Regions from separate parts of the Lysobacter yananisis genome, predicted to be linked through region 2. Evidence: riboswitches for the same ligand, from Rfam matches in the RefSeq annotation. Region 2 holds a riboswitch; the other holds the start of a gene.
What was found. Region 2 has a riboswitch for S-adenosylhomocysteine ahead of RDV84_RS07650 (ATP-grasp domain-containing protein). Riboswitches for the same ligand answer to the same signal wherever they lie in the genome.

Region 1: another riboswitch for S-adenosylhomocysteine. It lies ahead of ahcY (adenosylhomocysteinase); the one in region 2 lies ahead of RDV84_RS07650 (ATP-grasp domain-containing protein).

Annotation. Positions count from the first base shown of each region.
Region 1 is NZ_CP133568.1:320,644-336,198, forward strand. Features, by position in the region: gene RDV84_RS01450 (hypothetical protein) at 1-488, shown strand, start outside; gene RDV84_RS01455 (S9 family peptidase) at 601-3,240, opposite strand; S-adenosyl-L-homocysteine riboswitch at 3,556-3,632, shown strand; gene ahcY (adenosylhomocysteinase) at 3,694-5,124, shown strand; gene RDV84_RS01465 (hypothetical protein) at 5,434-6,177, shown strand; gene RDV84_RS01470 (hypothetical protein) at 6,571-6,867, opposite strand; partial or broken gene RDV84_RS01475 (RHS repeat-associated core domain-containing protein) at 6,858-7,871, opposite strand; gene RDV84_RS01480 (hypothetical protein) at 7,992-8,465, opposite strand; gene RDV84_RS01485 (RHS repeat-associated core domain-containing protein) at 8,446-13,125, opposite strand; gene RDV84_RS01490 (hypothetical protein) at 13,124-13,264, shown strand; gene RDV84_RS01495 (LytTR family DNA-binding domain-containing protein) at 13,383-13,625, opposite strand; gene RDV84_RS01500 (GNAT family N-acetyltransferase) at 13,606-14,322, opposite strand; gene metF (methylenetetrahydrofolate reductase [NAD(P)H]) at 14,485-15,309, shown strand.
Region 2 is NZ_CP133568.1:1,789,921-1,805,475, forward strand. Features, by position in the region: gene RDV84_RS07600 (phospholipase D family protein) at 1-81, opposite strand, end outside; gene RDV84_RS07605 (YceI family protein) at 125-844, opposite strand; gene RDV84_RS07610 (SixA phosphatase family protein) at 841-1,317, opposite strand; gene RDV84_RS07615 (ParA family protein) at 1,488-2,117, opposite strand; gene RDV84_RS07620 (Calx-beta domain-containing protein) at 2,387-4,303, shown strand; gene RDV84_RS07625 (AEC family transporter) at 4,328-5,236, opposite strand; gene RDV84_RS07630 (AAA family ATPase) at 5,548-7,032, shown strand; gene RDV84_RS07635 (TetR/AcrR family transcriptional regulator C-terminal domain-containing protein) at 7,248-7,871, opposite strand; gene RDV84_RS07640 (TCR/Tet family MFS transporter) at 7,960-9,393, shown strand; gene RDV84_RS07645 (gamma-glutamylcyclotransferase family protein) at 9,431-9,778, opposite strand; gene RDV84_RS07650 (ATP-grasp domain-containing protein) at 9,869-10,903, opposite strand; S-adenosyl-L-homocysteine riboswitch at 10,918-10,995, opposite strand; gene ggt (gamma-glutamyltransferase) at 11,300-13,045, opposite strand; gene RDV84_RS07660 (Tle-like phospholipase domain-containing protein) at 13,260-14,225, shown strand; gene RDV84_RS07665 (ankyrin repeat domain-containing protein) at 14,276-15,013, shown strand; gene RDV84_RS07670 (ankyrin repeat domain-containing protein) at 15,108-15,555, shown strand, end outside.

The sequences.
Region 1 (15,555 bases), 1.5 Mb from region 2:
CGTTGATCGACGAATTGCTCGACCGCCGCCGCTGGGCGCCGGGCGATGTCTACTACGCCTGCGCCCTGGCCCGCTCGCTCGGCGTGCCCTGCCTCAACGTGGTGCGCGAGTACGACCGCAATCCCGGCCAGGGCTGGGGCGCGGTGGCGCAGCGCATGGGCATCAAGCCCGGCTCGCCCGCCTTCCACGCGCTCAAGCGCGGCGCGGTGCAGACCTACGACCACTGGGGTTATCCGATCCGCGTCGATCAGAGCGTGCGGGTGGATTGGGCCGAACACGGGCCGGGCAAGGGGCGCGGCAACGCCAATGGAAACGGCAAGAGCCACGGCGGCCCCAAGGCGCACGGCAACTCCGGCCACGGCTACGACGACGGCCCCGGCAAGGGTCGCGGCAAGGACAAGGGCCATGGCGGCGGCAACGGCAAGGGCCATGGCAACGGCGGGGGCAAAGGCAAGGACAAGGGACACGGCAACGGCAAGGGACACTGAGCCCCGCCCGCATCCAAATCCCGCAGCGCAAGAACGAAAAAGCGCCGGCCCTCGCGGCCGGCGCTTTTCGTTTACGCCAGACGCGCGCGGACCGCGCGCGCCCGAATCGCGCTTACTTCGCCGCCTTCGCGCCTCGCCCCGCTTCGGCCTTGGCGCTCTCGGCCTTGGCGCCCTCGCCCTTCGCATTCTCGGGCTTCGCGTTCTTGACGTAAGTCTCCAGCCAGCGGTTGGTCTCGGCCAGCATGTGCAGGATCGATTCGCGCGCGCGGTAGCCGTGGCTTTCGTTGGGCAGCATCACCAGCCGCGCGTTGCCGCCCAGACCCTTGATCGCGGCGTACATGCGCTCGCTCTGGATCGGGAAAGTGCCCGAGTTGTTGTCCTGTTCGCCGTGGATCAGCAGCAGCGGGTCCTTGATCTTGTCGGCGAAGTTGAACGGCGACATCGCCTCGTAGGTGCTCTGCGCCTGCCAGTAATTGCGCTCCTCGGCCTGGAAGCCGAACGGCGTCAGGGTCCGGTTGTACGCGCCGCTGCGGGCGATGCCGGCCTTGAACAAACGGGTGTGGGCGAGCAGGTTGGCGGTCATGAACGCGCCGTAGGAATGGCCGCTGACCGCGACCCGGTTGCGGTCGACGACGCCGCGCCGCACTACCTCGTCGATCGCGGCCTGGGCGCTGGCGGTGAGCTGGGCGATGTAGGTGTCGTTGGGCTCGCGCTCGCCCTCGCCGACGATCGGCATGGTCGGGTTGTCCAGCACCGCGTAGCCCATCGCCAGGTACGGCAGCGGGCCCCAGTAGCTGACCGCGTTGAACTCGTACGGCGAGCCGGTCACCTGGCTGGCCGCTTCGGCGCTCTTGAACTCGGCCGGGTAGGCGTACATCAGCATCGGCAGCGGGCCGTCGCGCTTGGCGTCGTAGCCGGCCGGCAGGTACAGGTTGGCGGTCAGCTCGACGCCGTCGTTGCGCTTGTAGCGGATCAGTTCCTTCTTGATGTCGCGCAGTTGCGGCGTGGGATGCGGGAAATGGGTCAGCGCCACCGGCGCGGCGTCGCCGCCGAGTTCGCGCCGCTGCAGGTTGGCCGGTTCGGTCGGCGATTCGCGCACGGTCAGCACGGACTTGGCCGCGTCGTCGAGCACCGCCAACGGCTGTTCGAAGTACGGCGCCTGCGAATGGAACAGGCGCGTGCGGCGCTTGTCGGCGAGGTCGAGGCGGTCGAGGAAGGGACGGTCGCCCTCGCTGGAGGCGCCTTCGCCGATGAAGTACACGCTGCCGCCGTCGGCGCTGGTCAGCAGGCGTTCGCCGCCGGCGGCGTCGCGCACGCTGACCGGCTTGCCCGGATCGTTGTAGCGGTCTTCGCTGCGGCCTTCGCGGATCAGCTCCGGCGCGCGATCGCCGTGGTCGGGCGCGATCCGCCACTGGCGCACCTGCCGGGTCTTCCACCAGAACTCATCGATCAGCGCCAGTTCGCCGCTGCCCCAGTGCGCGCCTTCGAAACGCGAGGCCAGCCGCGCCAGGGTCTGCGGCGGCTTGTCGAACGGCGCGGCCTGCATGAACACCGCGTCGCGGATCTCGACCGCGCGCGCCGGGTCGCCGCCGTCCTGGGCCTCGGCCCAGACCAGGGTCGCCGGCGCGTCGCTGCGCCATTCGACTTCGCGCACGCCGGTGGGCACCGCGTCGTTGCCGGTCGGCAGGCCGTCCACCAACGGCAGGCGCGCGACTTCGTGCTCGAACCGGCCGTTGCCGTCGAGCACGTCGATGCGGCGCGCGAACATGCTCGCCGGCACCAGATACGAGAACGGCCGCTGCAGGCGCGTGGTCAGCACGTGGCGGCCGTCCGGCGAGACCGACACGCCGGTGTACAGGTCCGGCGCGCCGAGCTTGGCGACCTGGCCGGTCAGATCGACCGTCGCCAGTTGCGAACGCAGGTAGTACTCGAACTGGCGCGCGTCGTTCTCGTTGCGCAGCAGGTCCTGGTAAGTGCGGATCTGCTTCACGCCGCCGCCGGCGCGGGTTTCCTGGGTCGCCGGGCCGGTGGGCACGCCGCTGCCCGCCGGCGCGTCGCCCTGCCCTTCGGGCTGCAACCGCACCAGCAGGCTACGGCTGTCGGGCGTCCAGCCGTAGCCGCGGCCGGCGACGGTGTTGAGCCCGGCGACGAGCTTGCGCGCGCGCCGGGTCTCCAGTTCCACCAGCCACACCTCGTTGGCGCCGCTCGCGGCGTCGACGCGGTTGAACGCGAGCCAGCGCTGGTCCGGCGACCACTCCAGCGACGCCAGCGACAGCGGCGAGGGCAGGCCGTCGATCTGCACGGTCTTGCCGCTGGCGATCTCGAGCAGCTCCAGGCCGCTGGCGAAACTGAAACGGCTGGCCGCGCGCACGCGCGGATGGATGCGCAGGCCGGCGAGCTTGAGCTCGGGCTGGGCGACCACTTCGATTCCCGGCAACGACGGCGTGCGCATCAGCGCCATCCAGTCGCGGCGCGGGCTCAGCGACATCTGCGGCGGGCGCGGCGCGTCGACGATGGCCTGCAGCGGCTTGGGCGGCAGTTGGTAGCCGTCGCCGAACGCCGCGTTCGCGGCGGCCGGCGCGGCGGCGGGCTTGGCCGCCGGCGCGGCCTGCGCGGCCAGGCACGGCACCAGCGCGAGCAGCAACACACCCGGCAACGCCAAACCCGGCAACGGCAAACCCGGCAACGGCCGGCGGCTGCCCGGCGCGGGCGTGGAAGGTCGGCGGTCGGAGCGGCGCGCGTGCGGCTTCATGGAAGGTCGGTCCTCGGATGCGAAAAAACGCTGATGCGGGAAAGCACCGCTGCGCAACGCAGCGGATGCGGAACGTCGGAGCGCTGGCCGGCCCGGCGCCGTCGCGGCGACGGCGGCGATGGGCGGCGCGCTCCCCGCTTCGAGCTTAGCCGCCCGGCGCGCCGCGGCGCCTATGCCATTGGGGCCGGTCGCTCGTCGCGGGCGGGCCGCGCGCGTTGCCGGGACCGAGCCTTGCCGGAGCCGAGCTTTGCCGCAGCCGCGCGTTCAGGCCCGCGTTTCGGCCGCCGCGGGCCGCGCGATATACTTCGCGCTCAGCCCGCCGAGGGGCGCTGCGACCGTGACGGACACGGCCAGGCTCGGCGAGGCCCAGGTCCCAACGGCGCCCGGTTTGAGTCTTCGCGACTCGCCGGACCCGGCATCCCGCCGGCTCCCCCCGCACTGGAGCTAATCCGCATGAACGCTGTACCGAAGACCTTCTCGACCGAAGGCGATTACAAGGTCGCCGACATCTCCCTGGCCGACTGGGGCCGCAAGGAGATCGACATCGCCGAGCACGAGATGCCGGGCCTGATGTCGATCCGCAAGAAGTACGCCGCCGCGCAGTCGCTCAAGGGCGTGCGCGTGACCGGCTCGCTGCACATGACCATCCAGACCGCGGTGCTGATCGAGACCCTGCGCGACCTCGGCGCCGACGTGCGCTGGGCTTCGTGCAACATCTTCTCGACCCAGGACCACGCCGCCGCGGCGATCGCCGCCAGCGGCACCCCGGTGTTCGCCTGGAAGGGCGAGTCGCTGGAAGAGTATTGGGACTGCACCCTCGCCGCGCTGAGCTTCCCCAACGGCCAGGGCCCGGAGCTGGTCGTCGACGACGGCGGCGACGTGACCCTGCTGATCCACAAGGGCTATGAGCTCGAAAACGGCGACGGCTGGGTCGACACCCCGTCGGGCAACCACGAAGAGCAGGTCATCAAGAACCTGCTCAAGCGCGTCCACGCCGAGCGCCCGGGCTTCTGGCACGAAGTGGTCAAGCATTGGAAGGGCGTCTCGGAAGAGACCACCACCGGCGTGCACCGCCTGTACCAGCTGGCCGAAGCTGGCTCGCTGCTGGTCCCGGCGATCAACGTCAACGACTCGGTCACCAAGAGCAAGTTCGACAACCTCTACGGCTGCCGCGAGTCGCTGGCCGACGGCCTCAAGCGCGCGATGGACGTGATGCTGGCCGGCAAGGTCGCGGTGGTGTGCGGTTACGGCGACGTCGGCAAGGGCTCGGCCCATTCGCTGCGCGCTTACGGCGCCCGCGTCGTGGTCACCGAGATCGACCCGATCAACGCGCTGCAGGCGGCGATGGAAGGCTTCGAGGTCAACACCGTCGAGAGCACCCTGGGCCGCGGCGACATCTACGTCACCACGACCGGCAACAAGGACGTGCTGACGCTGGACCACATGTCGAAGATGAAGGACCAGGCCATCGTCTGCAACATCGGCCACTTCGACAACGAGATCCAGGTCGACGCGCTCAACGCCTCCGGCGCGACCCGCCTGAACATCAAGCCGCAGGTCGACAAGTACACCTTCAAGACCGGCAACTCGATCTTCCTGCTGGCCGAAGGCCGCCTGGTCAACCTCGGCTGCGCCACCGGCCACCCGAGCTTCGTGATGTCGAACTCGTTCTCCAACCAGACCCTCGCCCAGATCGACCTGTGGGCGAACAAGGATACGTACGAGGCGAAGGTCTACATCCTGCCGAAGAAGCTCGACGAAGAAGTCGCGCGCCTGCACCTGGAGAAGATCGGCGTGAAGCTGACCACGCTGACCGCCGAACAGGCCCAGTACCTGGGCGTGTCGGTCGACGGTCCGTACAAGCCGGATCACTACCGCTACTGATCGGCTTCGCCTTCGGGCGATGCGCCGATACGAAAGACGGGCGCCTTCGGGCGCCCGTTTTCGTTTGCGCGGATGCCTCGTACAGACCTCGCATCGCGTCGGCGAACGATCGGCCGCGTCGCGGCTTGCGCCGCTCCTGCAGGGCCGCGTTGCAGGAGCGGCGCAAGCCGCGAGCGCGCAAGAGACGCGTCAGCGCAACCTGAACCGCCTGCGCTGATTCCGCTCCGCGCCTTTCACCTAGGGTCTGTCCGAGCTGGCAGCCCCCTCCCCCACCGCTACCCTGACGCCATCCTTTCGCAGGAGCCCGCCATGGTCCGCCCGATCGACGCGCCTTCGTTTCCGACCTACACCCCGCCCGCCGACACTCCGGCGCCGGTCCAGGTCGGCACGCGCGAATACTACGAGCAGCGCCTGGCCGACTTCGAAGCGCGCAACCCCGGCATGACCCCGCCGGACTACTACATGGGCTACGGCGACAAGTACATGGAGCGCTTCGCCTCGCTCGACAGCACCGACCTGTCGCCGGCGGGCCTGGCTTGGCGCGACCGCACCACCTTGGCGCTGCAGACCGCGATCGAGGACTACCGCATCCGCGACCCGCAAGGCTTCGCCGAACTGGAGCGCGACCCCGCCGCATTCCGCGAGTTCGCCTTCGGCACCCATCCCGACGCCTACGTCGACTCGGGCCTGTACCAGCTGTCGGCGCAAGACCTGACCGTGATCGCGCTGACCCCGGACATCAACGACGTGCTGAGCCAGGAAGGCATCGACCAGACCAAGCTCACCATCGGCAAGCTCGACATCGACAACCTGCCCGGCATCCTCGGCGCCACCGCCGAGCAATACCTGCACGACGCCGGCCCGTTCGCGTTCACGCCGCAAGGCCTCGGCATCGGCCTGGGCAAGCAGGGCGAGCGCTTGTTCGACCGCTTGACCGAGCAGGACTGGTTCCCCAGCCTCGACAAGCTGCCGACGGTGGCGGTGCCGGATATTCGCGATCTGGTGCCGGATATCGATCTGCCGGACGATGTTCCGGGGGTGCCGTTTATTTGAGGCACCTGCCGTCGCCTTGCTTTGGTTGGGTAGCGAGCGAAAACTCAAAACATGCGCTCGAGAGCGTCCGCTTTCTTGCTGCCACGGCGCACCGCTTACCGCGTCGCGCCGTGCTCTTCACGCGCCATCCCGAAGCCCAAGATCGGCTCACTTCAAAGCAGAGCACCGCTCCCACCAGACGCGGTACTGCGACCGTACGTATTTGCCACCTTCATTCGCCAAGCGATCCTCGCACGGTCAATTCACCGTCTTTTGCGAGCGCTCATGAGGATCGACCATCGCGCGCCATCAGGCTGCCAATCGAACGAAGTGACATCATGCGCGTCATAGCTCAGACAGCTAGAGAAAAGACTCAAGAAAAGATGCAGCGCAACTTCTTTCTTGATATCCGCGTCAATGCAGATACTCACACATTCGCAAAGCACCACCTGACTTGATCAAATAAACGGCGTCACCTTTCACACTGACCAGTTCCTCAAGATCAGCCTCCGGAAAGCCCTTGCAATCAAAATTTGGGCTGCCTTGCTCACGGAGCTTCTGGAGGAAAGCACTATTGGCCGCCGATAATCCATCATTGTAGCCCACGTGGAAAAATGAAGACTTGGCATGCGAATAAACGAGGAATAGCAGCACCACAGCCAGTGCAACACCCGACACGGACAGCGACATATGTCTCGAAATCATGGACATTTGCTTCTCCTGATCACCGGATTCTGCCCCTTCCTGAAGCCCCAGCTATTCTCAACTTTTCCCTTATCGGTAGATGCGGAAATCGTCGTTCCATCGCCAGCATAGATTCCAACATGTCCTTCATACGCAACCAGATCGCCAGGTTGCGCAGGACCGGAAACCTTCGGCCACCCAAGCAAGTCATAGCTAGCGTCAGACAATGTCTGGGCACCCGGCGGATACCTCAACATCATTACAGAGAAAAGCGAGCCTCCAAGATTAGGCAGCGCATAGCCTGATTCTTCATAGATAGTATCTACGAACAAGTTGCATTTGTTTGTTTCGGCACCAAAACTGGAATTGACTTCGCTCCGATCAGCTTTGCGACTCCAATCCCGCATATCGGCTCGCGCGTTTTTCAACAATGCATCTACATTTCCGCAGGGGCATAGACCTTCGGGGTCGTAGTACTTCAACGGACCGGACTGTGCATAGGCATACAAGCTGATCCCGCCATCCAGGCCTGTGGGGTCACCCTGAATATATCGCCCCGTAGTTGAATCGTAATCGCGAAAGTAGTTGTAGACCAACCCGCTGGCCGCATCGAACCGCTGCCCCGGAAATCGCATATCGAACACGAACTTCGTACCGTCCATGTCAGGGTCTTCGTTCGGCATAGTGCTGCCAAACGCCTCGCCCTTCACGCTCCACGTCCACACCGCCTTGTTGCGTGTCGGATCGACCACGATCCGCGGCGTGCCCAGATGATCGGGCTCGATGTAGTACAGCTTCTGCGCCGTGGCGGAGCCCTCGATCACGCCGACCGGTAGCTCGTCCATCCAAACGACCTGCTGCAGCGCCGCGCCGGCGTTGTCGTACTCGCCCAACCAGCTGCCATCCTCGGCATACAGCGAATGCCGGATGCTGGTGTCGTTGTAGCGGCGCGCCTGCTGGCCCAGCCCGTTGTAGGCGTAGTTCATCTTCACCGCGCCGTCGACCTTGAATTGCGCGAGGCGGCCTAACTCGTTGTAGACGTATTACTAGGCGGTGCCGCCTACGCTGGCGGCGTTTCGCCGACGGCATCCGCTCTGGGCCCTGGCCCCTATGATGCCCGATTGGGAGGTGTTAGTGCAGCAATACCGCATTTATCCAAGGAGTAGAGCCATAGCAATCACCAGCAAAAGTATTGAGCCGATCGAGTCCACCATTTTTTCTGACGCAACCGATAAAATCGGCACTGCAATCATTAGCGACTGCTGTATTTTAACCCCCCTTCTAAGCAGGTAGTCGACAGCCAACTGTTCCGTCGACTGCAATCCTTGCGAAGATGAAAGGATAAAGTAGCCGCCGAACACCCCCCATGACATCGCCAGCAAAAAGGCGAACGTAGCGAGTACGCCAATAGTCCTTCCAAATCCAAAACCCTTCGAATCTATCCAGCGGATCAACCTTGCCGCCGCATAGCCTGCCAACACGAGATAAGCGGATAGAGCTCCCGCCAGGAGCACAAAGAACTGGGATTTCACCTCACCCAAAGGCCATATCGATACGACGATTGAGACGACCATCGCCAGCAGCGCTACAAGCCAACACCTGCCTTCACTCAAACGGAAGACCATTGGTCGACTCCCTGATCATAAGTCCAGCATCGTAACGAAGATTCGGATTGGATGCCTTCACCGCCGCCACATAGCTAACAAGCTGATCGGCAGAGATGGTACCTATTGGCGACCAACTTCCGAACATTTCTTCGTAGATCTGCTTCGCCTCATCATCATAGCTATCACACATCCGCCGCTTGCTTAATTTTATGAGCGGGATTGAGCTAACCCCGGATGGATCGCCGTCCAAATAATTCAGACCCTTGTCGAGCTGCTTGGCGGCACCAGGCAAGGGGCTCATCAGAAATGCTTTAAAGTCTCTTAACCTACCGCTCACCGGACCATAGAACCTCACCGAGAATCGGACTTGCCCTCGAAACTCTCCACCAAGAAATCTTCTAGCCCGGACATCCATAAGCCCCAGGGGATCAATGGTATTTAGTGGCTGCGCATCGGCGTAAACATAAGTATCAGCCCCACCATTCAGACCAATCGGATCGCTCTGAATGTAACGACCGACGGCCGAATCGTAGTCACGAAAGTAGTTGTAAACCAAGCCACTGACCGCATCGAACCGCTGCCCCGGAAACCGCATATCGAACACGAACTTCGCGCCGTCCAGGTCCGGATCTTCATTTGGCTGCGTATTTCCGAACGCCTCGCCTTTGACGTTCCACGCCCAAACCGCCTTGTTGCGCACCGGATCGACCACGATCCGCGGCGTACCCAGATGATCGGGCTCGATGTAGTACAGCTTCTGCGCCGTGCCGGAGCCCTGGATCACGCCGACCGGTAGCTCGTCCATCCAAACGACTTGCTGCAGCGCCGCGCCGGCGTTGTCGTACTCGCCCAACCAGCTGCCATCCTCGGCGTACAGCGAATGCCGGATGCTGGTGTCGTTGTAGCGGCGCACCTGCTGGCCGAGCCCGTTGTAGGCGTAGTTCATCTTCGCCGCGCCGTCGACCTTGAATTGCGCGAGGCGGTCAAGGTCGTTGTAGACGTATTGCTTCGCCGTGCCGCCGACGCTGGTGGTGTTGCCGGCTGCGTCGTAGCTGCGCGCGATGCCGGCAACGCTTTGCAGGCGGTGGCTGGTGTTCGGGAAGGCATAGGCCTGCACGGCGCTCGCTCCGCTCTTGAAGCTGGTGCGGTTGCCGGTGGCGTCGTAGCCGTAGGTCTCCAGCGGGGTCGCGGTGGGGCCATCCTGGGTTTGGGTCAGGCGGTCGAGCCGGTCGTACTCGTAGCGCGCCAGGATCGCGGATTGGTTCTGGGTGCTGAATCGGCTGACGTTGCCGACTTCATTGCGGGTCAGGTGCAGCGACAGGCCGTCCGGGGCGGAGCCGACCAGACGCGAGATGTCGTAATTGCGGTCGACGTTGCGCGTCATCGGTTGGTTGTTGCCGTATGCCCAGCCGGCCGCTGGGCCATATGCGGCGTAGCCCACGGCGGTCAGCAGGATTTCGCGCGACGCTCCCGTACGGGTCACGCCGATCTGGGTGATTCGGCCATGGCTGCCGCGCACGTAGTCGGCAACGCTCCCGTCCGGATAGGTCACCGATTTCAGCGTGCCGGCCGCGGTGTAGGCGTAGCGAAGGGTCAGCACGGGCCCGGTAGTGACCACGATCTTGCGCACCATGCGGCCGAAGCGGTCGTGGCAATAGCGCAAGGCGCCGCCGGTGCCGACGGACTGGCTCAGCCGCCCCTTGGAGAACGTTTCCCCGGCCGGACAGCCGGACGCGACCGTGTCGTAGGTGTAGGTCGTGCCCAGCACGGCAGTGGGGTAAGCACGCTGGGTCAGGCGGCCCAGCGCATCGTAGCTGTAGGTTGTCGTGATATTGCGCGCGTCGGTCCGGGTCTTGGTCTGGCCCGACGCATCGTAGGTGTAGCCGGTCACGCCGGTGTCCGGGCTGGTCAGCTGAGTCAGCTCACCGAACCCGTTGCGCGCGTAGACCGTGGACAGGCCCTTCGGATCGATCACCTTGGTCACTTGATCGAGTGCGTCGTACTCGATCTTGGTTTCCGCGTTGATCCGGCCGGTGCCGACGTCCTGCAAGGTTTTGACCAATCGTCCAAGCGGGTCGTAGTCCTGGTCGGTCACGCGGCCGAGCGCGTCGGTGGTCGTGTCCGGATGGCCCTCGGCATCGTAGGTGTAGCCGGTCGCGTGGTTCAGGCCGTCTTTGTAGGTCTGCACTTGACCCAGGACGTTGAACACCCGCGACAGCGTCGCCTGCACGGTGCCGGCGCTGTTCTTGGTGTCTTCGACCTTGCGGTTGCCGGCGAGATCCAGCGTGTACTGCACCGTCGCGCCGGAGCGGTCGGTCACGCCGGTCAGCCGCTGCGCGTTGTCGTAGGCGAAGGTCGTGAAGTTCCCATCCGCAAGCGTGACCTGCTTGGTCAGGCCGGTGGGGAAATACTCGATCTTGGTGACCAGGTCGTCCGTCTCGACCGCGTTGTCGGTACCACGCACCTTGCTGGCCGTCAGCCAGCCGCGGGTGTTGTACTCGGAGTCGGTGACCACGCCGTTGGGATCGACCACCGACAACACCCGGCCCTGCGCATCGTAGCCGGAGATTTCGGTGACCAGGCCGGCCGCATCGATGGTCTTGCGCAGGTCGCCCTTGCGGAAGGTGCACAGCGCCGGTGTGGTCGCGCAGGTGCTGTCGTCGCTGCCGTAGTACTCGAACTTGGTGATGTCGTTGACGTCGCTGCGCGGGCCATCCACCGACTTCAGCAGGCCCAGGATCGGACAGGTGCTGTTGGCGGCGACGACATCGGCGGCTTCGCAGTAGGCGTAGGCGGTGGTGCGAGTCACATTGGCGACGGTGTCGCGCACGGCCACGCTGATCGGCTGCAGGCGGGCGTTGCGGGCGATCCGGGTCTCCTGGTTGCCGACGGTCGAGCGGATCAGGCGGTTGCTGGCGACATCGGTCGTCGCGGTGCTGACCCGCTGCTCGGGCTTGCCGACGGCCTCGGTCGTCGTGACGGTGCGCGCGAGCGCGCCGGTGACCGCGTCGTTGGCTTCGGCGTAGGCGAACTCCGACTTGATGCCCTTGCGGTCGGTCAGGCTGGCCGGGCGGCCACGGAAGTCGGTGGACTCGGCGTTGTACATATTCTTGACCGTGCCATTCTCGTCCACGATGTCGCCGAACCGGCGCGGCAACACGCCGGTGCCGCTGGTCAGGCCATAGGTCGTCTTCTGGCCCAGCGAGTCGGTCACCTCGGTTCCGCCTTCGGGGCGGTAGGCCAGCGTGATCTTGTCGGCGCCGCCGTCGTGCTGGCTGGTGATCACCCGCCCCTTGGCGTCGTAGGCGAAGGTGCTGTAGCGCTTGTTGTCTTCGTGGGTCACGCCGGTCAGGTGGCGCGGGAAGCGGCTGTCTTCGTAGTGGTACTTGCGCTGGCCGCCGCCGGGAAACGCCGCGGTTTCGACTTGGCGCCCCGGCGTATAGGTGTAGCTGGCCAGGGTTGTGTTCCCCGACGCGATCGAGGAGATCAGCGCGTCGCCGGAGTTGCCGGCGTAGTTGAACTTCACCGACCGGCCGGTCGAGTGCGTCACCGAGTCCAGGCGGTCGTACGCGCCATAGCCATAGGTCAGCTTGGTTCCGTCCTCGGCCTGCCGCTCCGCCAGACGGCCTTGGCTGTCGAACACCAAGACCTCGCCCGAGCGATGCAGCAACCACTGCGAGCCCGAGGCGACGATCCGGTCGCCGCTGCTGTCGGCGGCAACGAAGGCGTTGCCTACCTTGGCGAAGCGGACCTGGTAGCCGTTGCCGCCGCTGAGCCCGAGCGTATCGGCCGAGATACTCAAGCGCAGGTCCAGCGAATGGGTCCAGCCCGGACCGAAGCTGCCGGAACGCACGGCGATGCCGGAATGGTAGCTGCGCGTGAGGGATATCCAGCCCAGGTCGAAATCGGTCTGGTTCTCGATCTTCTCGCCGGTCTTGACGTTGCAAGGATTACCGCGGTGACCGCCGCACCCGAGGATCTTGTCGGTGCTGATCGCCGCGACATCGCGCTCGTTCGCGCAAGCCCCGTACTTGTCGCTCCAGTTCATATTGACGGCGGGACATTGCATCCGGCGCGTGCGCGACAGCGTCATCGTATCCGTCGCGTCCTTCACGCAAGGCTGGGTCTGGGTGTTTTCGCCGCGGTAGTAGACGATGTCGAACACGCGATGCTCCAGCATCCCCGCGTGTTGCGGATCGGGCGGGCTCCAGGCCCCGGTGGCCGTGGCCTTCGCGGTCGCCGGGCAGGCCGGCGCCTGATCGTTGTAAAACGCCTCCAGCTCCGCCACCGCGAGCGCTTCGCTGGAGTGCGGCGCGCCGCCCAGGGTAGCGTCGTAGCCCCAGTCCGGATCCAGCGGCTGTTTCAAGCCCATCCAGTAGGTGATGGTGCCTTTGCCGTCGGCGCGCAGCAGGTTGTCTTTGACGACGGTGACGAAGGGATAGGGATTGGGTCCGTCACTGGGCCCGGGCAGCGCCTTGATCGCGTCAGCCGCCTGCTGATAGGTGTTGTAGGACGTCGTCTGGCCGGTCGGAACGACGATCTTCCATGCGATCTGGCTTTCCTGCGCGACGGCGGCGGAAGCGAAGATCGCCGCGAGCCAGAGTGCGATGGACAGCGAAAGCCGAAACCGGACGCAGCGTGCGAAGGCGCGCTGCGCGAAACGAATCCCTGTAAGCATGTTCGAACCCGAGAACGAAGGGCGCGGCGTCGACAGCTTTCACCTCGATGCCGGGGCGATCGTCGTTGACCGCCCGTCGACATTTTCGTTACCGGCGCCGCCGCGGTTCAAGTTCGAAAAAACAGTGATTTTTTGCTGATATCCGGCGTATTTACCGCATGAATACCGCCAAGAAAAACGGACGCTTCGCAGCGTCCGTTTCCTGCTCCATCGGCATCGGCCCATCGCATCGACCCGCCGCCGCGATCGCCATGCCACTACAACGACAACCGCTCGCGCAGTTCCCGCGACTGCCGCCGCGACACCTCGATCCGACTGCCGTCCCTGAGTTCGAGTTCGTAGCCGTCGCCCACCGCCGGTTCCACCGACTTCACCGCACGCAGGTTGAGCGGAGGGTTGCGCTCGGCGCGGAAGAACAGCGACGGGTCCAGCCGCGCCCATCGCCGCCGCGTTTGAGCTTGCGTCGCTTTACGACGGCGCTTACGGGCGCGCCGGCTCAGCCCGGCTCAGCGCCCAGAACGGGATCGCGCGCCGCAGCTCGAAGCCGTTGCGCAGGTACAGGCCGACCGCGCGCGGATTCTCCTGGCTCACGTGCAGGAACGGGACGCGGCCGCGCGCGTGGTTGTCGTTGGCCAGGAACGCCAGCAGCCGGCGCGCGTGGCCGCGGCCGAGGAAATCCGGGTGGGCGCAGATCGCGCTGAGCTCGGTGTAGCCGTCCGTGCCCATGCGCTCGCCGGCCATCGCCGCGAGCCGGCCGTCCTGGTAGATGCCGAAGTAACGCCCCAGCTCCATCGTGCGCGGCCGGAAGTAATGCGGATAGACCAGCGCGGTCAGCGCCAGCGCATCCTCGCGCCGGGCCGCGTCGAGCTCGACGATGGGCGCATCGTCGTCGCCGGCGTCGGGCGCCGCGATCGGCGCGCGGCAGATCATCTGCGCCAGGTCGGCGAGATGGCGCAGCCGCCAGCGCGGGCCGGGCCGGGGCGCCACCCCGAGGACCAAGGCTGTGTCGCCCGCGGGCACCAGCGCTTCGAGCGCCGCATCGGCGTCGGCACCTTCGCCGGCATCGGCGCTCGCCACGCCCAGGAACGGCGCCACCTCGGCCGGATAGCGGGCGACGCCGCCCGCGCCCAGCGCCAGCGCGCGATGGCGGCTCGCCAGGGAGGCCCAGATCGGATTGTCGAGATCGCCTTCGCTCATGCCGGCCGCCTGCAGGGACTGCCCATCGCAATGGCGGCGCGGCGGCGGCGGCTCAAGCCGGCGCGGAGTGCGACTTTGGTCGGACCTTGCCCCATCCAGCGATATTCCAATCCATCGCGATAAAGAGATATTATCCCGGCAACCCCGCCACGGTGCCGTCCCATGCTGCCGATCAGCTTCGAGTTCTATCCGCCCAAGACCGACGATCAGCGCAGCCAGCTCGACAAGACCGCGGCCAAGCTGCGCGGGTTCTCGCCGAGCTACGTGTCGTGCACCTTCGGCGCCGGCGGCTCGACCCTGAGCTATACGCCCGAGACCATCCGCCGCCTACGCGGCAAGCACGGCCTCGACGCGGCGCCGCACCTGTCCTGCGTCGGCGGCACCCGCGGCGAGATCCGCCAACTGCTCGAGCTCTACCGCGAGCTCGGCTGCCGCCGCCTGGTCACCCTGCGCGGCGACCTGCCCTCGGGCATGGCCAGCGCCGGCGACCTGCGCTATGCCAACGAACTGGTCGAGTTCATCCGCGCCGAGACCGGCGACCATTTCCACATCGAAGTGGCCGCGTACCCGGAAACCCATCCGCAGGCGCGCGACGCGCTGTCGGATCTGGAGAACTTCAAGCGCAAGGTCCGCGCCGGCGCCGACGGCGCGATCACCCAGTATTTCTACAACCCCGACGCGTATTTCCGCTTCGTCGACGACGTGCGCGCGGCCGGCATCGACGTACCGATCGTGCCCGGCATCATGCCGATCGCCAACTTCAGCCAGCTGCGCCGTTTCTCCGACCTGTGCGGCGCCGAGATCCCGCGTTGGATCGCCCAGCGCATGCAGGCCTACGGCGACGACGCCGACAGCATCCGCGAGTTCGCCGCCGACGTGGTCGCGCGGCTGTGCAGTCGCCTGATCGAAGGCGGCGCGCCGGGGCTGCACTTCTACACGCTCAACCTCGCCAAGCCGACGCTGTCGGTGCTCTCGCGCATCGCCTGAGCAGACGCGACGCGCGCGTCCCCGCGCGCGCTTGCGGGCGGCCGGGTTTTCGCGGCGATCGCGATGCGAAAGCGCGCGCGTAACCGTATACGCCCGACCGGCGACGCGCGTTCACCCAGCTGAAGCGAAACGACGCAACGCACACAAATGCGTCGTGCTGCCCAGCACCAATGACGAACTGCACGCGCAGGTCTCAGCTTGCGTTTGTCTTGCGACAAGTTCGGTCTTGAGCCGCGCGACCGCGCG
Region 2 (15,555 bases):
GCGCTGGGCCGGGCTCAGCGAGGCGCAGGCCGCCAGGGACAGGGCGAGCAGGGCCGCGAGGCCGCGCAACACGGGGTTCAACGGTGGGGCTCCTTGGCGCTGCGGCGGCGGCCGCGGCGACGGGTCAGCGTTCCGGCGGGACCGGCGCGCTCGGTGGGGGGCGCGGCGACGGCGGCCGCGGCGAGAGAGGCTTATTTTGCGTGGACTCAAGCCTCACTTGCATGGTGAAACGCACCCGGTTGCCCAACGCGAACTGCCATCCGTCCAAGGCGTAGTCGTCGCGGCTGACGCTGCCGTGGGCGATCGCGTCGCAATCCTCGCCCGGGCGCGCGCACGCGGCCGGGCCGAGCACGAAGGTTTCCATGCGGCTGATCCCGTGCAGGGTCAGGCGTCCGCGCAAGGCGCCGCCGGTGCGGGCCAGGTCGGCCGGGTGCGGCTCGGACAGGAATTCGATGTAGGGATAGCGCTGCGCGGCGAAGAAGCGGTCGCTGCGGGCCATGCGGGTATAGCGTTCGGAGCCGCCGACCACGACCTCGCCGGTGGCCAGGCGGATGCGCACCTGGTGGCGGCCGTCGGCGAGCACGTTGACCTCGCCGTCGTAGCGCGGGAACTCGCCTTCGACCTTCTGGCCCCAGCGGGTGCGCAGCTCGAAACTGAAACGGGTGTGGAGCGGATCGAAGCCCTGCTGGCGCACCACCCGCGGGCCCGGCGCCGGCGCGGCCGGCGGCACCGGCGGCAGCGACGCCTGGGCGCCGGCGCTGCCGGCCAGGGCCAGCAACCAGGCACAGGCCGCGCCGCGGCCGCGCAGCCGCTGGCGCGGCCGCAGCGGTCGCGCCGGGCTCACGGCCACCAGAACGCGCTGAGCTGGGCCGAGCCCGGTTCCAGGGCCACGCCGGAGGCGAGGCTGAGCACGGCGATGCCCGCCGGCGGCATGCCGCGGTAGTCGCCGGACTGGCCGCTGTGCAACAGCGCGGCCAGCCGTTCCAGGCCGGGGTTGTGGCCGACTAGCATCAGCCGCTCGACCTCGGCGTGGGTGTCGGCTAGGCCGATCAGGGTGCCCGGCGTGGCCTCGTAGACCGACGGCTCGATGCGCTGTTCGACATAGCCGATCGCGCCGAGCACGGCTTCCAGGGTCTCGCGTGTGCGCCGCGAGGGCGAGCACAGCACGCAGTCGGGGACCAGTTTGTTCTGCGCCAGCCAGCGGCCGGCGGCTTCGGCCTCGGCCAGGCCCTCGGCGGAGAGCGGGCGGTCGAGGTCGGCCTGGCCTTGGGCGGCGGGTTCGGCGTGGGCGTGGCGGAGCAGGATCAGTTCGCGCATGAGGCCTTGGACGGATCGAGTGGAGGGGAAGTGCTTGCGCGAACGCAGGGCGGATCAGGGTAGCGGGTGCGGCGGCGGGCGTGGGTGAATGCGAGGAGCGAGCGTAGAGGAGTGAGGAGTGGGCAAAAGCTTTTTCTCGCTTCTCACTCCTCTGCGCTCGCTCCTGGCTCTTACTTCTTCAGCCACTTCAACAACGGCGCCCAGTCCGCCTGGTGCTCGCGGATCTGCTGCGAGTGGTAGTCGAACAGGCTCTTGCCCAGCGCGGTCATGACCACGTAGGCCTGGCTGTCGCGGATCTGCCCGACCACCGGGTAAGGCCATTCGCTGAGCAGTTCCAGCGCCTGTTGCGAGGCGTTGGTCCAGGGCTTGAGCTTGTTGCCGACCAGGCCCACGCGCAGCTGGCCGCGGCGGATGCGCGGGTGCTGGGCGAGGGTGTCGAGGAACGGCACGGTGGCTTCGATGTCGAGGGTGGACGGCTGGATCGGCACGATCACCGCATCGGCGACGTCGAGGAAGGCCTCCAGGTCCTCGGCCATGGCCCCGGCCGGGGCGTCGACCACGGCGCGCTGGGCGTCTTCGGGCAGGTGCTTGCGCCAGGCCTTCTTGCGCGTGCCGTCCAACGGCAGCACCGCGCTTTCCAGGACCGAGCGGCGCTGCGCCCAGCGGGTCGAGGAGCCTTGCGGGTCGGCGTCGATCAAGGCCGTGCGCAGGCCTTCCAGTGCCGCTTGCGCGGCGAGGTGGGTCGCGATCGTGGTCTTGCCGACACCGCCCTTGGAACTGGCCACCAGCACGGTCTTCATGCGAGCTCCCTCCGGATCGGAGCCCCAGCGTACACCGGGCTCATGCAGCCGGTCATCACGCCCCGGCGCGAGCGGCGGCCGGGCCGGGCGGGCGCCGGGAGCGCGGACGGACGAGGTGCCGCCGACACGACGCCGCTACGACGTTACTTGGAGTTGAGGCACATTTTTACTGAACAAGAAAAGCTAAAAGATTTCATTTTGTGTGTACTAAATCCGGCCGCCGCGACGATTGGGTCTGGTAGGTCCGATTTCCTGGGGGAGGGCGTCGAATGCAGTCGTGTCATGACCCGGCGGTCGTGCCGCCACGACGCTGCGCGCGCGCGCTGCTGGCCGCGGCGCTCGCCGCCGCCAGCTTCGCCGCGCCGGCGCAGGTGCAGCGCACCTTCGTCAACCTGGGATTCGAAACCCCGAACATGGTCACCGCGGCCTGCGTGGGCTTCTACGTCGGCCCGCAACAGGTCACCGGCTGGAACACCACCGAGACCAACCGCACCGCCGGCGGCTGCGGCGTCACCGCGAACCCGGCCACCGGCCCGGTGCTGGAGCTGTGGAACAACGGCGCCCTGGGCGTGACCGCGCGCACCGGCAAGCAGCACGCCGAGCTCAATGCCTACACCGCCTCGCGCGTCTACCAGAACGTGTGCATGACCAACGGCGAGGTCATCAACTGGCGCCTGAGCCACCGCGGCCGCGATTCGGCCACGGTCCCGGACGTGATGGACTTCGGCATCAACGCGACCGGCAGCACCAGCTCGGCCATCACCACCCAGGTGGCGCGCATCGGCACCACCAACAACGGCACCGACCGGATCAACGCCGCCGGCGCCGCGCAGCCGTCCTTCGCCAGCCTGGGCACGCTGACCATCGGCGGCACCACCGGTGGCTGGCGCGACTACAGCGGCACCTTCACCTACACCGGCACCACCGGCGTGCAGCAGCTCGGCTTCGCCGCGGTCAGCAGCGCGCTGGGCAACATCTCCTCGGGCAACTTCCTCGACGAGATCCAGGTCACCCTGACCCCGTATCTGGAATTCGATCCGACCAGCTACACGGTGCGCGAAGGCACCGCCGGCACCCTGCCGCAGATCCGGGTGATCGGCACCGTGCCGGCCGGCGGCATCACCGTGCCGATCCAGATCACCGGCGGCACCGCGACGGTCGGCAGCGACTACACCGTCGACAACGGCACCGCGACCCAGGTCGACGTGGCCATCCCGGCCGGTACCTACGACAACCGGACCTTCCCGATCCCGATCACGGTCGTCGACGACAACGTGATCGAGGACAACGAGACGGTGACCTTCACCGTGCAGCCGGTGCCGGGCTCCTTCACCCTGACCTCCACCTCGACCTGCAGCGCGGCGGCGCAGGCCAGCGCGACCCTGACCATCCTCGACAACGACGTCGATCTGGCCACGACCAAGACCGTCGGCAATGCCGCCCCGACGCCGGGCACCAACACCCAGTTCACCGTCGACTTCCTCAACAACACCTCGCGCCCGACCGTGGCGGACACGACCGCCCACGACGCCTCGGTGAACCTCGCCGACGCGGTGCCGGCCGGGCTGACCTTCGCCTCCTGGACCTGTGTCGGCACCGGCGCGACCTGCCCGGCGAGCAGCGGCACCGGTGCGATCAGCGGCATCGCGACCCTGCCGGCCGGCGCCGCCGGCAGCGCCGGCGGGCGGCTGACCTACACCATCACCGCGACCCTGGGCGCCGGCCAGTGCGCGGCGATCGCCAACACCGCCACGATCTCGGCGCGCGCGCCGGTGGCCGAAGGCGCTTCGGCCCAGGCCGGCTTCAACACCCCGGCCCCGGGCGGCACCGCCAACAACAGCGCCAGCGCCAGCGTCGATGCGGTGTGTGCGGCGCTGTCGCTGCGCAAGTCCGACAACGCGACCACGTACACGCCCGGCGGCTCGGCCACTTACGTGCTGACCGCGTGCAACGCCGGCCCCGACGCCGCCAACGGCGCCACCATCAGCGACACCCTGCCGAACGGCGTGCGCCTGGGCGCTGGGTGGTCGTGCGGCGGCAGCGGCGCGGTGCCGGGCACCTGCCCGGCCGGCGGCGGCGTGGCCGGCGACAACAGCCTCAGCGTCGCCGGCGTGAACCTGCCGGCCAACGGCTGCGTGGCGGTGAGCGTGCCGGTGAACTTCAGCGCCAATCCGGCGGATTACTGAGGCGGCCCGACGCGGGCGGCGGGCTCACCCCGTCGCCACCCCCGCCCACAGCGGCAAGGTCGCCAGCGACAGCAGCAGGCCATAGCCGACCATCGCCGCCGCCAGCCGCGGCGCCAGGCCGTGGGCGATGGCCAGCGCGCCGGCGGTGACCATCGGCGGCATCGCCGATTCCAGCACCGTGGTCCGCGCCATCTCGCCGTGCAGGCCCAGCAGCGGCACCAGCGCCCAGGCCAGCGCCGGCATCAGCGCCAGCTTGAGCGCCAGACCGGCGGCCAGCGGCTTGAGCTCTTCGCGCGGCAGGGCCAGTTTCACCGACAGGCCGATGGTCAGCATCGCCAGCGGCAGCAGCGCGTCGGACAGGCGCTGCAGGCCGCCGGCGATCCAGCTCGGCGGTTCGGACGGCATGACCGTGAAGCCCAGCACCAGCGCCCACAGCGGCGGGAACCGCAGCACCCGGCGCAGCATGTCGGCCGCGCTCGGGCGGGCGTCGCCGCCGTAGCGCGCCAGCACCCACAGGCCGAAGGTCGACAGGATCAGGAACGCGCCGAACTGGTCGTAGACCACGGCATAGGGCAGGGCGTGTTCGCCGATCAGGGCGCGGGTCAGCGGATAGCCGAGGAAGCTGGTGTTGCCCAGCGCCACCGTCAGCAGCAGCACCGCGTGTTCGTCGCGGCGCAGCTGCAGCGCGCGCGCCAGCGCGCCGACCAGCAGCACGGTCGCGGCCAGCAGCAGCCATGGCACCGCGGCTACGCCGAGCAGCGCCGGCTCCAGGTGCAGGCGCGGGGCGTAGCGCAGCACCGCCGCCGGCAGGCAGACGTAGAGCACGACCAGGTTCAGCACCTGGGCGGCGTTGTCGGGCAGGGCGCGCAGGCGCTGGAACAGATAGCCCAGCGCCAGCATCGCCAGGACCAGGGCGAAGGCGTCGAAAGCCATGGGGCGCGGCGTGGCAACGGTGACGGCCATGGTCGCGGCTGGCGCGCGCGGGCTCAAGACGGCTTTCGGATTAGGCCGGCGCGACGAGCCGTCTCGGGCGCGGTTTGTGCGTTCCGTCAGGGGCGGGGGAGGAGAAGTGAGCGCAGAGGAGTGAGAAGTGAGTAGAAGCGGCCGAAATCCCGGCTCTTACTCGCTCCTCACTCCTCTGCGCTCACTTCTGGCCGGCTCCCAGCTCGCTCGCATCGCCCCACCCAGCCCGCTCCATCTGCCCGAGCGCCGTATCATGGCCGTTCCACGGACGACCCTGGCCCATGAGCGACCTGCAAGACCTCACCGCGCTGATCCGCGCCAACACCCCGTTGATCGTGATCGAGACCCGCGACGAAACCCGCGTGGTCGAGCTGTTCCGGCAGGCGTTGATGAACGTCTGGCGCGCGCTGTACCGCTGGTCGATCACCGAGGGCCTGCGCCGGATCGACCTGGACCGCGAAGACGAATCCGAGACCGCGCCGGACATCTCCAACACCCTGCAGGCGATCCGCCACGCCGACCAGCGCGGCATCTACCTGCTGTTCGACGCCCATCCCTACCTGGTCTACGCCGGCACCCAGCGCCAACTGCGCGAGATCGCCCAGCGCCGCGAGTGCGAGCCGCACGTGCTGGTGATGATCGGCCACAAGCTGGAACTGCCGCCGGACCTGGACGCGCTGGCGGTGCGCTTCACCCCGCGCCTGCCCGACGCCAACGCCCTGCTCAAGCTGGTGCGCGAGGAAGCGGAGAACTACGCGCGCGAGAACGGCGGCCGCCGGGTCGAGGCCGACGGCGAGGCGGTCCAGCAGATCGTGCGCAACCTGCAGGGCATCGACCCGGTCGATGCGCGCCGCATCGCCCGCCACCTGATCTTCCGCGACGGCGCGCTCAACGCCGACGACCTGCCCGAGCTGGCCAAGCTCAAGTTCGAGCTGCTCAACCGCTCCGGCCACCTGCATTACGAATACGACAGCGCGCGCATGACCGAGGTCGCCGGCGCGCGCCGGCTCAAGCGTTGGGTCGAACAACGCCGCGCGGTGTTCGCCGGCGCGCAGCCGCCGCCCGGGCTGGACCCGCCCAAGGGCCTGCTGCTGCTCGGCGTGCAGGGCTGCGGCAAGTCGATGATCGCCAAGGCGGTCGCCGCCGGCTTCGGCGTGCCGCTGGTGCGCCTGGACTTCGGCACCTTGTACGACAAGTTCCACGGCGAAACCGAAAAGAACCTGCGCGCCGCGCTGGCCTCGGCCGAGCAGCTGGCGCCGGCGGTGCTGTGGATCGACGAGATCGAGAAGGGCCTGGCCGACAGCGGCGACAGCGACGGCGGCGTGTCGCGCCGGGTGCTCGGCTACCTGCTGACCTGGATGGCCGAGCGCAAGTCGAAACTGTTCCTGGTCGCCACCGCCAACCAGATCGACGCGCTGCCGCCGGAACTGCTGCGCAAGGGCCGCTTCGACGAGATCTTCTTCGTCGACCTGCCCGCCGCGGACGTGCGCGAGGAACTGTTCGCGATCCACCTGCGCCGGCGCTCGCTCGACCCGGCCGGCTTCGACCTGGCGGCGCTGGCCGCGGCCAGCGACGGCTTTTCCGGCGCCGAGATCGAACAGGCCATCGTCGCGGCGATGTACGCCGCGCACGCCGCCGGCACGGCGTTGTCGGACTTCCAGGTGCGCGCCGAACTCAAGCAGACCCGGCCGCTGTCGGTGGTGATGGGCGAGCGGGTGACGCAGCTGCGCGAATGGGCGCGCGGGCGGACGGTGCCGGCGGACTGAATCCGGACCGTGGCGCGTGGGCCGCGGAGGCCAGGCCGGTTCGTACTGAGGCGATCATCGCGGCGGCGCGGCGTCGGATCGGAAGGCGTCGGGCCTGAAGGCCCTCCCACCAGAGCCCGCCGTCGCCGCGGGAGCGATGCCGCTCTTGTGGGAGGGCCTTCAGGCCCGACGCCGTTCGATCGGACCGCCATATCGCCCACCCGCGCCCGCCGCTCTCAGCCCCCGCGCCGCGCGATCGAAACCTCGAACCCCGCGATCAACGCCCGCAGCCCGTACTCGTAGTCGGCCTCGATGTCGCTCTGGCTCATCACCGGCTGGGCCTGGGCGAGCAGCGGGTAGCGCTGCGGGTCCGGGCTCATCGGCGCCTGGCCGGGGCCGCGGCCGGCTTCGGTCGCGGCCTGTTCTTCCAGCACCCAGCCGACGGTGTAGTAGCTCAGCGAGATCAGCGCGCGGATCGCGTCGGACGCGCTGAATCCGGCCGCGGTCAGGTAGGCCAGTTCGGCCTCGACTTCGCCGAAATCGTGCGGCTGCGGGCGGGTGCCGACGTGGACCCGGGCGCCGTCGCGGTGGGCGAGCAGGCAACGCCGGAACTCGCGCGACTGCGCCGCCATCCACTCGCGCCAATCGGCGCAGGCGGCCCGGTCCACCGGCCGGTGCCCGGCCAGCATCGCCTCGGCCAGGGCGTCGAGCAGCTCGCGCTTGTTCTTGAAATGCCAATACAGGCTGGGCTGCTGCACGCCCAGGTCCTGGGCCAGACGGCGCGTGGTCAGGCCGTCCATGCCGACCTCGTCGAGCAGTTTCAGGGCGGCGGCGACCACCGTCTCGCGCTGCAATTTCATGGATTTCGGTCTCCGGCCGACGGGGCTTGTGTCCCTATCGTCGATAGATTAGCATCCGCTGCGAATCTATCACTGATAGGGAAGTGTCATGCGCACCCCGATCCAATCGCCGGCCGCCGCGCCGGCCGAACCCGCAGGCTCCGCCAGCCCCGCCGGGCCGATGCCCGCGGAACCGACCCCGGCCCCGGCCGCCGGGCGCGATCCGCCCGGCGCCGAGGCGACCGCCACGACCCGGTCGCCCGCGCCGGCGCCCGCACCGGCGCCGGGCGCCTCCGGCCTCAACCTCGCCCTGGTCCTGATCCTCGCCACGGTCGCGCTCGACGCCATCGGCATCGGCCTGATCGCGCCGGTGCTGCCGCAACTGCTCGACGCGTTCGGCGTGCACGCCAACCTGGCCCTGCACGCCGGCGCGCTGACCGCGCTGTACGCGCTGATGCAGTTCGTCTGCGCGCCGGCGCTGGGCGCGCTCAGCGACCGCTTCGGCCGCCGCCCGGTGCTGCTGTGCTCGCTGTTCGGCAGCGCCCTGGACTACCTGCTGATGGCCTGCGCGCCGTGGCTGTCGCTGCTGTACCTGGGCCGCGCCATCGCCGGGGTCAGCGGCGCCAGCGGTTCGGTCGCCGGCGCCTACATCGCCGACATCTCCGACGAATCCCAGCGCGCGCGCCGCTACGGCTGGCTCGGCGCGAGCTTCGGCCTGGGCCTGGTCGCCGGGCCGGTGATCGGCGGGCTGCTCGGCGCGGTGTGGCTGCGCGCGCCGTTCCTGGCCGCGGCCGCGCTGGCGACGCTGAACTTCGCCCTGGCCTGGCTGGCCCTGCCCGAGCCGCGGCGCCCGCGCGCGCCGGTGCCGCAACGGGCGCTGCCGTCGCTGCGCGAGCTGGCGCCGTGGCACTCGCTGCGCGAGCTGGGCCGGCTGCCGGACCTGGCCCCGCTGCTGTGGCTGTACCTGGCGATGCAGTTGGCCGGGCAGGTGCCGGGCACGCTGTGGGCGATCTACGGCCACGACCGCTTCGGCTGGAACCCGACCGCGGTCGGCCTGTCGCTGGCGGCGTTCGGGATCATCCACTCGCTGTTCCAGGCCTTCGCCACCGGCCGCATCAGCGACCGCTTCGGGCCCTCGCGCACCCTGCTCGGCGGGGTGATCTCCGACGTGCTGGGGTATCTGGCGTTCGCCTTCGCCCGCAGCGTCGCGACCCTCGCCCCCGGCCTGCTGCTGGCGGCCGGCGGCGGCATCGGCGGGCCGGCGCTGCTGGCGATGTCGAGCGAGCGCACCGACGAAGCCCGCCAGGGCGCGCTGCAGGGCGTGCTGGCCAGCCTCGCCAGCCTCGCCGCGGTGATCGGGCCGCTGCTGTTCGGCGCGATCTACGTCGCCGGCGCCGGCCACTGGGACGGCTGGGTGTGGGTGGTCGGCGCGGCGCTGTACCTGCCGTGCGTGCCGGCGCTGCGCAAGCTGTTGCGCGGTCCGGCGAACGCGTCGGCCGCGCCCGCCGATGCCGCGCCCATCGAAGCCGCGCCCGGCGCTTGAACGCGTCGGGCCGCGGCGGCGCTGGGCGACGCGCGGCTCAGGCCTGCACGTACACCCAGGCGCGCCGGCCCGAGGCCAGCTCGGCTTCGACCCGGCGGTAGTCGTCGACTTCGTACTCGTCGGCGTGCGCCAGTTCCGCCGCGCTGATCGCGAACACCGTGCCGGCGACGCGATCGGCCGCGTCGCCGCTGGCGGCGACGATGGGGTGATGGGTTTCGCCGCTGGTGGCGACGACCTGCGGGTCGTCGATCTTCACCATCGTGCGGCGGAACCCGACCAGCGCGTCGGGCTCGCCCTGCAGCAACCGGCCGAAGGTGGCCTGCTGCACCGCCGGCAGTTGCAGGGTGCCGTAGGAAAACAACAGTTCTTGGTGGGAGTCGCTCATGACGGCCTGGATACCGGTACGCGCAAGGATGCTGTCGACGCTAAGCGGCGCCGGCGACGCGCGCAACCGCGGCGCGCCGCCGGCGCAGGCTCAGGCCGGCGATGCCGCGGACGCGGACGCGCGCGATTCGCGCAACCCCGACCAGCGTTGCGCCAACTGCGCGGCGAACGCGCGCGCCGCCGGCGGATGCGCGGCCAGGTGCAGGAACGGTTCGATGAACTCCAGCTCCATGATCCGCAACGCGCCGTCGACGATCACCCCGTCCACGCGCACGTAAGCGTGGTCGCGATGGCCGAGCGCGGCGACCGCGTCGAGCGCGCGCCGCGCCGCGGCCAGCACCGGCGCCGGCGGCTCGGTGAGATCGGCGCGGCCGCCGAAGTAGGTCTGCACGCGATAGTCGCCCTGCGCCGGCTTCTTCAACACCGCATGGCTGTAGACGCCGCCGAAGAACAGCAGCGACCACTCGCCGTCCTCGACCACCTGCGGCAGGAACGGTTGGATCAGGTAATCGAGTTCGCGCGGCAGCGCCGCCAGCGCCTCGGCGAAGGCGGCGTCGCCGATGCGCCCGCGCACCGTGTTCCAGGCGCCGCCGCTGACGCTGGGCTTGACCACCACCTCGCCCTGCATCGACGCCAGCGCAGCGTCGAGTTCGCCGCCGCGCGCATGCGCGGTGGCGACGATCGCCACGCCTTGCGCGGCCAGGTCGAGCAGGTAGCGCTTGTCGCTGTTCCACACCAGCAGCGGCAGCGGGTTGGCGATGGGGCAGCGCAGCGCGTCGATGCGCTGGTACCACTGCAGGAACTCGGTGTAGCGCTGGAAGTAGTCCCAGGTGCTGCGCACCAGCAGCGCATCGTGCCCGGCCCAGTCGACGGCCGGGTCGCTCCAGATGCGCGGCCGCGCGTGGATGCCGTGCTCGCTCAGCGCGGCGAGCAGGCCGGCGTCGTCCTCGTGCGGCTGCGGTTGCACGTCGGAGACGACCAAGGCGAGCGACAGCGGCGGATCGAAGACGATGAAGTCGGGCGAGCGCGGATCGGTGGCGAGGTGCCGCGGCTCGTGCGGGGCGGCATCGTGCAAGGAAGAATCGGGCAGGGTGGAATCGGGCGAAGCAGAAACGACGACGGACATGGCGCCTCCGAACATGCGGGAGGGCGCCCTTGCTCGGCATCGCGGACCGAGCGTGGCGGAGCGCAGGCTCCGTCGCAGCACCCCTCGGGCCGGATCGCGCCGCGCCGCGATGGCGCTGCGCAACTGGACGCATCGCGTGGCGATGCAGGCGCAGTGTTCGATGCGATGCGGCGGGCTGTCAACGCATGAAGCGACGACGGGCGAAAATAGCGAAAGCTTCGCGAGCGCGGGCGTGGGGGCGCGAAAATTTTTCGCATTCGCTTGCGACAGGGGTCGTCGTCGTTGCGTTTTCGCGGTCGCAGCTCGCGCAGCTCCTACAATCGCTTCCTGTAGGAGCTGCGCGAGCTGCGACCGCGAGAATGCGGCGACGGCGCAACCCTCATCGCGAGCGCGACCTCAATACCCCGCCGCCTGCCCGTCCTTGCGCGACTCGCTGGCGCCGACGTAGCCGCCGTTGGGATTGACCATGATCGCCTGGTAGCCGCCGTACGGTCCCAGCGCGAAGCGCACGCTGTGGCCGCGCCGCACCAGCTCGCGCACGGTCTCGTACGAAAAGCCGGTTTCCAGATCCAACTCGCCGCCGTCGCTCATCGCTACCATCTGCCCGGCCGGTTCGGTCGAGCCGTCGTGCTGGATGCGCGGCGCGTCGCCGGCTTCCTGCAGGTTCATGCCGAAGTCGATCATGTTGATCAGGATCTGCGCGTGGCCCTGCGGCTGCATCGCTCCGCCCATCACCCCGAACGACAGCCACGGCTTGCCGTCCTTGGTCACGAACGCGGGGATGATGGTGTGGAACGGCCGCTTGCCCGGCGCGAACGAATTGGGATGGCCTTCTTTCAGCACGAACTGCTCGCCGCGGTCCTGGAAGATGAAGCCCAGCCCCGGCGGCGCCATGCCGCTGCCCATGCCGCGGTAGTTGGACTGGATCAGCGAGACCATCATGCCGTCGGCGTCGGCCACGGTCATGTAGATGGTGTCGCCCTGGTCGAGCTGCGCGGGCGTCGCCGGCTGCGCTTCCTTGAGCACCTTGTCGAGCGAGATCAGTTTGCGCCGCTGCGCGGCGTAATCCTTGGAGATCAGCTTGGCCACCGGCGAGGACTGCTCGAACGCCGGGTCGGCGTACCAGCGCGCGCGGTCGGCGAAGGCGAGTTTCTTGGCCTCGGCGAACAGGTGCACGTGCTCGACGCTGCCGAAGCCGTGCGATTTCAGGTCGTAGCCTTCCAGGATGTTGAGGATCTGCAGCGCGGCGATGCCTTGCCCGTTCGGGGGCAGTTCCCATACGTCGTAGCCGCGGTAGTTGCTGCTGACCGGATCGACCCACTCGCCGTGGTGCGCGGCCATGTCCTCGTAGCTCAAATAGCCGCCGTTGGCCTTGAAGTAAGCGCCGACGGTGCGCGCGATCTCGCCCTTGTAGAACGCATCGCGGCCGCCCTGGGCGATCTGCTCCAGGGTGTGGGCGAGGTTGGGGTTCTTCCACATCTCGCCGGTGCGCGGCGCGCGCCCGTCGATGGTGAACTGCTCCTTGAAGCCCGGCCACTTCGACAGCCGCGGTACCGAGGCGTTCCAGTAATAGGCGATCACCTCGTGCACCGGATGGCCCTCGCGCGCGTAGCGGATCGCCGGCGCGAGGTTCTCGGCCATCGGCTTGCGGCCGAAGCGCTCGTGCAGGGCGAACCAGCCGTCGACCGCGCCGGGCACGGTCACCGGCAACGGCCCGTGCGGCGGGATTTCCTTGAGCCCGCGTTTCTGGAACTCGGCCAGGCTCAGCGACTTGGGCGAGCGGCCGGAGCCGTTGTAGCCGTAGAGCTTTTTCGTCTTCGGGTCCCACACGATCGCGAACAGGTCGCCGCCGACGCCGTTGCCGGTCGGCTCCATCAGCCCGAGCGCGGCGTTGGCGGCGATCGCCGCGTCGACCGCGCTGCCGCCGGCCTTCATCGCGTCCAGCGCGATCTGGGTGGTCAGCGGGTGCGAGGTCGCGGCCATCGCGTGCGGCGCGTACACCTCGCTGCGGGTGGCGAAGGTCTTGCCGCCGATGCGGTCGGCGGCGTGCGCCGGCGCCAGCGCGAACGCGCAGGCCAGGGCCAGCGGCGCGAGCAGCGCCGCCGCGCGGCGCGGACGCAGGGCGGAGATCGAAACAGGCATGGCGGTACTCCCCGGGACAGCCTGCGACGATAGCGCAGGCGCGCGGCCGACCGATGTAGGCCGAAAGTCGAGCGGCGCGGGCTCCGATGCCGCGACGCGGGGCGCAAGCGCGACCGCGGTCGAACATGAATGCGCGGCCCTCGGGTCTGCCCCAGTTGTGGCGCGCGCATACGGCCACGTAGGTTGGCTTCCATCCGATGGGAGGGGTTTCGCGATGAACGTGCAGCTGCAACCGACCCAGCTTCAGCCGACCTGGCAAAAACCGCTCGAGCCGCTGACCCCGCAGCTGCCGTTGAATCCGCCGGTGCCGCAAGGCTCCTATGCGCTGGACCCGAGCTACCACCCGCAGCTGGCCGCGCTGAAGGGCCCGGCCGCCAACGCCGCGCCGGACCCGACCTCGTTCGACCAGCAACTGCGCGGCCAGGATTCGCAGGCCATCGACCTGGAAATGGCGCAGATCTCGCAGGCGGTCTACAACCCCGACACCCAGACCGTCGGCAACTGGACCCGCCTCGACGACGCCCAGCTGACCCAGGCCGGGATCGACCCCGGCTCGCTGGAGAACAGCGACACCGGCTTCCGCGCCGGCATCTACACCGACGGCAACGGCAAGTACGTGGTCGCCTACGCCGGTTCCAACGACGTGCAGGACTGGATCACCAACGCCCGCCAGGGCATCGGCTGGGACTCCAAGCAATACGATCAGGCCGTGCAGCTGGCCCAGGACGCGCAGCAGGCCTTCGGCGAGAACATGGTCATCACCGGCCACTCGCTCGGCGGCGGCCTGGCCGCGACCGCGGCGCTGGCCACCGACACCGCTGCGGTGACCTTCAACGCCTCCGGCGTGCACGACGACACCCTGCGCGGACTGGGCCTGGACCCGTCCACCGCCCGCAACGACGCCGCCGACGGCCAGATCCGCCGTTACAACGTCAGCGGTGAAATCCTGACCGCGGCGCAGGAAGACGTGCCGATCCTCAACGGCATCCCCGACGCGCCCGGCCACGAGATCAACCTGAAGGACCCGGACCCGCCGAAGGCGCCGGACTTCACCTGGAACCCGATCGAGATGGCCAAGCGCACCGCCGAGTACGTCGCCGACAAGGCCACCCGTCCCGGCGAGCTGCATGCCATCGGTCCGGTGATCGAGGCGCTGCAGCAGCAGACGCCCTGGCAGTGACGTGACCGGGTCGGCTTGGCAGCGGCGCGTACGCTGAGCACAATCGGGCCATGATGCGTACCGCCGCGATCGTTGCGTCGAGCCTGTTGCTGGCCTTGGCGGCCGCGGCCTGCCGGGGGAATTCGATGGACGATGCGAAGCAGGCTTTTCCCGACGCGCGCAGCGCGCAGCTGGCGCAGGCGGTGGCCGAGGGCGACGCCGCGCAGGTGCGCGCGCTGGTCGCCGCCGGCGCCGACCCCAACGCGCGCGGCGACCGCGACGTGAACCTGTTGCAGTACGCGATGCTCAAGCAGAGCCCGAAGGGCCTGGAAGCGCTGCTCGACAGCGGCGCCGACCCGTCCCGCCCGGGGCTCGGCGGCGCCACCGCGATGCACGGAGCGGCCATCGCCAACGATCCGCAGTACCTGCAGTTGCTACTGGCGCACCGCGCCGATCCCGATGTGGCCCACGCCGAAACCGGGCAGACGCCGTTGTCGGAGGCCGCCAGCCCGCGTTACCAGGCGCAGTTCGCGGCCTTGCTCAAGGCCGGCGCCGATCCCAACCGCGCCGACCGCATGGGCAACACGCCGCTGCACCAGGCGGCCAAGCTCAACGCCACCTCGCAGGTGCTGGCCTTGCTCGAAGCCGGCGCGGACCCGCGCGCGCGCAACGCCCAGGGCGCGAGTTTCCAGACCTTCCTGTTCAAGCTGCCGGCCGACAAGCTCAGCGAGCCGGCGCGCGCCGAACGCGCCAAAGTGACGGCGTGGCTGCAGCAGCACGATGTGGCGGTGGAGGACGGCGGGCGCTGAGACGGTTCGCCGGCTTCGTGCCGCGCTGCGGCGTCCTCGCCGCGTTCGCGGGTTAGCATCGGCGCATCTTCCCCGCATCGACGCGGAGGCGCGCATGGCCTCGCTCATCCACGGTTCCCGCCACGCTCCCGTCGCGCGTTCGCGCGCGCTCGCCGCGGCGCGCGCGGCAGCGGCCGCGCTGGGCCTGTGGCTGTGCCTGTCGGCCGCGTCCGCCCAACCCGGAGTGCGCGCCATGCAAGCCCGCGAGGTCTTTCCCGCCGCGACCGCGGCCGAACTGGCCGAGGCCGCGGCCAGCGGCGACGCCGCACGGGTGCGCGCCCTGGTCGCCGCCGGCGCCGATCCCGATGCGCGCGGCGCGCGCGGCATCACCGTGCTGCAGTGGGCGCTGTACCAGCGCAGCGTCGCCGGATTGCGCGCGCTGCTCGACGCCGGCGCCGATCCCGCGCGCGGCGCCGACGACGGCGCCACCGTGCTGCAACTGGCGGCGATGGCCGACGATCCGCAGTACCTGCGCGCGCTGCTCGAGGCCAAGGTCGATCCGA